One region of the Cryobacterium sp. Y62 genome, then DNA from elsewhere that is predicted to be linked to it. Evidence: predicted binding sites of a transcription regulator. Region 1 holds the regulator's gene; the other holds the start of a gene.
The links. Region 1 encodes LexA, which represses DNA repair genes until DNA is damaged. Its sites were predicted from a motif close to TCGAACANNTGTTCGA; they were not measured.
Positions count from the first base shown of each region.

Region 2: the regulator LexA is predicted to act here: its motif matches at 1,884-1,899, upstream of CXY71_RS06630 (Rv2578c family radical SAM protein).

Region 1 is NZ_PJJK01000121.1:33,840-37,248, reverse strand. Features, by position in the region: gene metE (5-methyltetrahydropteroyltriglutamate--homocysteine S-methyltransferase) at 1-1,124, shown strand, start outside; gene lexA (transcriptional repressor LexA) at 1,235-1,939, opposite strand; gene CXY71_RS19480 (LysM peptidoglycan-binding domain-containing protein) at 2,230-2,643, shown strand; gene CXY71_RS19475 (histidinol-phosphate transaminase) at 2,675-3,409, shown strand, end outside.
Region 2 is NZ_PJJK01000096.1:798-4,206, reverse strand. Features, by position in the region: gene CXY71_RS06635 (sensor histidine kinase) at 1-360, opposite strand, end outside; gene CXY71_RS06630 (Rv2578c family radical SAM protein) at 670-1,875, opposite strand; gene CXY71_RS06625 (DNA topoisomerase IB) at 2,126-3,310, shown strand; gene CXY71_RS06620 (hypothetical protein) at 3,394-3,409, shown strand, end outside.

The DNA.
Region 1 (3,409 bases):
GTTCGGTGCGAGCGCGTGCAGCCGCACTCACCGACGCCGATTTCACCCGTGGCGACTACGCCGATCGCCTGACCGCTCAGAATGCTGCGCTGCAGCTACCGCCGCTGCCCACGACCACGATCGGATCATTTCCGCAGACCGCCGACATTCGCCGGGCCCGCGCCCAGTTTCTCAAAGGAACCCTGCCAGCCGATGACTACCGCGACCTGATGCGCGCCGAGATCGGCCGCGTCGTCGCCCTGCAGGAAGAGATCGGACTCGACGTGCTCGTACACGGGGAACCCGAGCGCAACGACATGGTGCAGTACTTTGCTGAGAACCTCGACGGGTTCGCCGTGACCGAGAACGGCTGGGTGCAGTCCTACGGCAGCCGCTGCACCAGACCATCCATTCTGTGGGGCGACGTCTCGCGCCCGGCCCCGATCACGGTGGACTGGTCGGTGTACACGCAGAGCCTGACAGCCAAGCCGGTTAAGGGCATGCTCACCGGACCGGTGACGATTCTGGCCTGGTCGTTCGTGCGTGACGACCAGCCGCTTGGCGAGACCGCTCGCCAGGTCGCCCTTGCACTGCGCGATGAAATCGGCGACCTGGAAGCTGCGGGTATCAAGATTGTTCAGGTTGACGAGCCGGCCTTGCGGGAGCTGCTGCCGCTGAAGAAGAAGGACCACGCCGACTACCTGGACTGGTCGGTCGGCTCCTTTCGGCTGGCCACGGCCGGGGTCGCGAAAGCGACTCAAATTCACACGCACCTCTGCTACTCGGAGTTCGGCGTCGTCATCGAGGCTATCCGCAACCTCGACGCCGACGTCACGAGCATCGAAGCGGCCCGCTCACGCATGGAGGTGGTACGGCAGATTGAGGCCGGCGGGTTCAACCACGGTATCGGGGCCGGCATCTATGACATCCACTCGCCGCGAGTGCCTAGCGTCGACGAGCTGACGACCCTGCTGGACACCGCCTTGGAGTCCATCCCCGAACGCCAGGTGTGGGTGAACCCGGACTGCGGCCTCAAGACGCGTGGCTACGAGGAGACGGTGCGGTCCCTGCACAACATGCTGGCTGCGACCCGGGTGGTGCGCGATCGCCGCGCTGCCGATGTGAGAGCTAGCGTCACCCGGTAGCTCACCCGCGTACCTGGCGCCGGCAGGCAGTCTTCAGGCCCGATCACCGTTTAGTGATCGGGCCTCACGCCGTGCTTTGGTCGTTCTCTTCTTTGCTTGGATCTGGCTCGCTAGACCGAGCGCAAAACGGCGACGACTTTGCCGAGGATATCGGCGTAGTCGCCAACGATGGGTTCGAAGTTGCTGTTGCGCGGCAGCAGCCAGGTGTGGCCGTCGCGCTTGCGCAGCACCTTTACGGTGGCTTCGTTGTCGAGCATGGCCGCCACGATCTCGCCGTTCTCCGCGGTTTTCTGCTGGCGAACGACAACCCAGTCGCCGTCGCAGATCGCCGCATCGATCATCGATTCACCGACGACCTTGAGCATGAACAGTTCGCCCTGGCCGACGAGCTGACGGGGCAGCGGGAAGATCTCGTCGATCTGCTGATCTGCCGTGATCGGAATGCCGGCAGCGATACGACCGACGAGGGGAACCATCGCAGCGTCGCCGACCTGCACGCCCGGGTGAAAACTGTCCTGGTCGCCGGTTCCGATGTCTTCGGGCGGGCGTTGAATCTCGATGAGCACTTCGAGAGCGCGGGGACGATTCGGGTCGCGGCGCAGATAGCCGCTTAGCTCAAGCTGGTTGAGCTGGTGAGTCACGCTCGACAGCGAGGCGAGGCCGACGGCGTCACCGATCTCACGCATGCTCGGCGGGTAGCCGCGTGAGCTGACGGAACGCTGAATCACGTCGAGGATGGCGAGCTGGCGCGGGCTCAAACTCTTGCGGCGCCGAGTGCCGGCCTTGTCGCGGGTACCGCTGGTGTTTTGTGTCACGAGGAGCGCTCCTTGAGTCGGTCCCGCGCGGATTGAAGGACGTCTCGCGGGAATGTCGGTGGTATCTGGTTGAGTAGCAATCAAGCAATTGACCTATCGAAAGTTTATCCAGTTCTCGGCCCTGAAACAAACACTTATTCGAGTGTGTTGCGCGATTTTCCGGGCAGAGACGAGGAAAAGCTTGCATGTTCGATTGTTCGAAGTTATATTCGGAACATAGTTTCGTATTCGGTCCTCCCGGCCGAGGGCCGAATACGAGACTCGCAGCCCGCCAACCTTGGAGGTTTGACATGACCACAGCATTTGCTCCCGCAGTTTCTCTCCCGCCCGTCATACGTCTTCGCCTCACCCGGCGTGGGCGAGTCGTTTTCACCACGCTCGCTGCATTGCCAGTTGTCCTGGGCGCCCTCGCATTCGCCGTCAGTGGGGGAGGGGCCGAAGCCTCTGGATCTGCTAGCGGCATCGATCTCGTGTCGTACACAACCGACTCAGGCATCCTGGCCACGCTGGCCTATTCGCCGACCGACGTTGGTTCAGCCCGATTCATCACGGTCGCACCCGGCCAAACTCTCTGGAACCTTGCCGAAGAGAACTTTCCCGCCGCCGACCCGCGCGACGTCGTCGCCGACATCAAGCGCCTCAACGCATTGTCCGTAGAAACGCTGCAGCCGGGTCAGCGCCTGGAACTCCCCGCTAACTCCTAGGTAGCGATGGGCAGCAGCACGTGGCCTTAGCATGGAGAGGGTGACCAGTCTCGAAGATCTTCCCCTCCGCACCAACCTGCAAGGCCGTTCGCCATACGGTGCCCCGCAACTGCATGTTCCGGTAGCCCTGAACGTGAACGAGAACACGCACGCCGTTCCCGAAGCTGTGGCCCGCGACATCCTCGCCGGCTTGGCCGAGGCCATCCGTTCAGTGAATCGGTATCCCGATCGAGAGTTCACCGCTCTGCGCGAGGCGCTCGCCCGATATCTTGGCGAAGGACTGACAGCCGACAATATCTGGGCGGCCAACGGCTCCAACGAGGTGCTGCAACAGGTGCTGCAGGCCTTCGGTGGACCGGGACGCAGCCTATTGGGCTTTGCCCCGACCTACTCGATGTACTCGATCCTCGCGTCGGGAACGGACACCACGTGGATTGCGGGAACGCGCGACGCGGACTACGAGCTGTCACCGGCTACCGCCGTGAGTGAGATCGTGCGTACCGACCCCGATATCGTCTTTCTCTGCTCGCCGAACAATCCCACGGGCACGCCGCTATCCCTCGAGACCATCGCGGCCGCCTACGATGCGACCGACGGCATCGTCGTAGTTGACGAGGCGTACGCCGAATTCGCACCCGTCGGCACGCCGAGCGCGCTCACCCTGCTGCCCGGTCGGGAACGCCTGCTCGTCTCCCGCACGATGAGCAAAGCGTTCGCCTTCGCTGGTGCCCGAGTGGGCTACCTGGCCGCCGATCCGGCCGTGGCG
Region 2 (3,409 bases), on a different contig from region 1:
TCCCGCGCCACCGACCATGACCAGGGCCATCTTGGGCAGGGCGACGAGGAACATATTCGACGCGGGGAATACGTCGGGAACGCCGAGCACGGTGGCCGTGAAGACGCAGACACCGAGGGTGCCGACGAGCAGATAGGCGACGGCCAGAAGGATGCGGCGGTGCCGGGTAAAGAGGATGAGCAGGGCTGCCATCGCGGCCACGACCACGATGGTAATCCAGAGTTCAGGGGTTCTGAGGCTGAGGATACTGACTGAGACGATCGCGGCGCTTAAGCAGGTCAGCGCAAACCAGTGCGCGGCCCTCGCGATGGCGCGCGCGAGCGTGCGCTGCACCAGGTGGCCGGGTAACCCTAAAGACATATTTCCCCCAATAGGTAAGTATGCCATCGGGGTGGATGGGGGTTGGGGTCCTGGTTCGGTGGCCTCGGTCGATCAGGTGCTCGTCGGGCAGGTGAATTGCGGGTTGTGTCTGGCAACGGGTCGAGACTCACGGCTCGGTGGAGCTGGCGTGGCTGGTGAACGGGCGGCGGCGGGCTCGGGGCTGCGAGCTCGGGCTGGGAGCTCGGGACTGCGGGCTCCAGTCTCGGGCCCGGTCTACCTTGTAAGCGCGGGCCGAATTCAGACACTGGGCCCACGTTCCGAGCCCGGGCCCCGAACGCGATGATGGGGTCAGAACAGGGTCGGGGCCAGGTCGGGCGGGAGTTCGGCGGCGATCAGGGAGCGGGGTGCCTCCGCGCCAGGGTCCAGCTTCAGGGAACCGGGCCCATGATCGATTGTGGGCCACGTTTCCGGGCCCGGTGCACGAACGGGGGCGAAGGTGGGCGACAGGCGGGCGGCGGGCGGGGGCATCCGTTCTGGGGAAGACGGGAGAGCGCTGGAGCGGAGGCCGCCGGTCGACGGATCGACGATGCCGCGTTCGATGCCGTGCGCGCGAATGAGCGGTTTGATGCGCGCGGCAAGCCAGGTGCGGTACTCCTTGGGCGCGTATTGACCGCCAGCGTAGAGCTCGAGGTAACGGGCCACCAGCTCGGGATGCTCGCGGTCGAGCCAGCGCAAATACCAGTCCTTGACGGCGGGCTTGAGGTTGAGACCGGAGTAGAGAACGCTCGTGGCTCCGGCCGCCTTGGCTTGCCGCAGCGCCTCATCGAGGTGCGCGCGCGTGTCGGTGAGGAACGGCAAAATGGGCATGAGAAAGACGCCGCAGTCGAGTCCGCGTTCGCGCACCGCGGTCACAGTGGCGAGGCGCGCCTTCGTCGTGGGAGTTCCCGGCTCGACCGACTGCTGCAGGTCGTCATCGCGCAGTCCATCGTCATAGATCGCGATCGACATGGCCAGGTCGACCGGAACGTGCTCGCTCGCCTCGGCTAGCAGGTCGAGGTCGCGGCGCAGCAGTGTGCCCTTGGTGAGAATGGAGATGGGGGTTTTACTGTCGGCTAGGGCCGCGATGATGCCGGGCATGAGTCGATAACGTCCCTCGGCGCGCTGATATGGGTCGGTGTTGGTGCCAAGCGCCACCGGATGCCGCCCCCAGGTTGGCTTGGACAGCTCTCTTTTTAGGACCTCGGCCACATTGACCTTCACGATGATCTCGCTGTCGAAGTCCTTGCCGGCATCGAGGTCGAGGTACTGATGGGTCGGTCGGGCGAAGCAATAGGTGCAGGCGTGGGAACATCCGCGATAGGGATTGATCGTGTAGCCGAATGGCAGCGCACTCTGACCCGGCACATGGTTGAGCGCCGATTTGCACAGGATCTCGTGGAACGTGATTCCGGCGAACTCGGGCGTCTGTACGCTGCGTACAAGGTTGTTCAGGCGGGCGAGTCCGGGCAGGGCGCCGACCTGTTCGGTCTGTAGTTCTTGCCCGCTCCACCGCATAGCTATAGTCGAACACAGGTTCTAGCAAAACACAAGTACCGCCTAGAAAACCCGCACTAAAGCGGATGCCGCAGGTCGTGCCACGCGCGTCGCCGCCCGTCACTCGCGCATCGCGGCACCCGTTCGGGAAGCGGGTATTCCTACGTAGGGGTGGCAGCGAGCACGCTGCGGGCGGGCAGCGACATCCGCTTTCGGGCAGACGGGGCGATTCGCAGTACTGTTGCGGCATGCGCACACCGACGGCATCCGCGTGACTCGGCTGCGGCGCAGCGACCCGACCCGGCCGGGGTATTCCCGGCGGCGCGCGGGCAAGGGCTTCAGCTACCGCGACCCGGGAGGGCTGAAGGTCAGCGAGAAGCAGCTGCGGCAACGATTCGCGGAGCTCGCGATTCCACCCGCCTGGACCGACGTGTGGATCTCCCCGCACCCGAACGGGCATATTCAGGTTATCGGTCTCGATGCGGCCGAGCGCCGCCAATACATCTACCATCCGGCCTGGCGCGAACAGAAAGACCGCCTCAAGTTTGAGCGCGCGTTGGAGCTGGCCGCCTCCCTGCCCCGGGCGCGTGGTCAGGTGACCCGGGATTTGCGCGGGGACGGCGCGCCGCGCACGCGGGCCCTCGCCGCGGCATTTCGCATGCTCGATCTCGCCTCGTTGCGCATCGGCAGCGAGCGTTACGCCGACGACTACGGCAGCCACGGGCTCTCGACCTTGCTCTGCTCGCACGTATCGGTGCGGGGAGACGTGGTGCGACTGAACTTTCCCGCCAAGAGCGGGCAGCAATTTCAAGGCGTGATAACGGATGCTGACCTCGCGACCTATCTGCGCGCCCGCCTGCGCGAACGCCCGGCTGCACCACTGCTGTCCTGGGTGGTCGACGGGGAGGAGAGTGCTCTCTCGGCCGCCGATGTCAACGAGTTCATCAAGGAACGCACCGGCGGCGAGTTCAGCGCGAAGGACTTTCGCACGTTACGCGGCACGGCCGCTGCGGCTCAAAGTCTGGCCCAAAGTCTGGCGCAGAATCTGGGGGCAGTGGCTTCCGTCAGGACCGCGCATGAAGTTGAGGCGAGCAGCCACACGAGGACAGAATCGGGCGCCGCCGGGAGCGGGGCGAAGGCAGGCCCCGCCGGAGTTGGCACGAAACCCGGCACTACCGCCACTGGCGCAACGGTGACCGACGTTGGGGAGCCGGCAGCATCCGCTTCACGGCAACCGCGGGCGGCGTCGCGCAACCGCCGCGCCGATACCCGCGCCATTGCCGAAGCGATGCGGCAGGCGGCCGCGGTGCTCGGTAACACCTCGGCCATCGCTCGAACGAGCTACGTCGACCCGCGCATCGTGGATCTGTTTCGCGCCGGCGAGACCATCGACCCGGCCGGGCGCGTCTCGGCCGAAACGGCACTGCGCGCACTCGTACTCGGTGACGATGTTTGAGAAGCGGCGCTTCAGAATGTCGCACGTTCGCGGTATAACTTGAGTGCCGCGCAGCTGATCCGACCGCTGTCTATAAGAAAGGTATGCCCGTGTCCCACG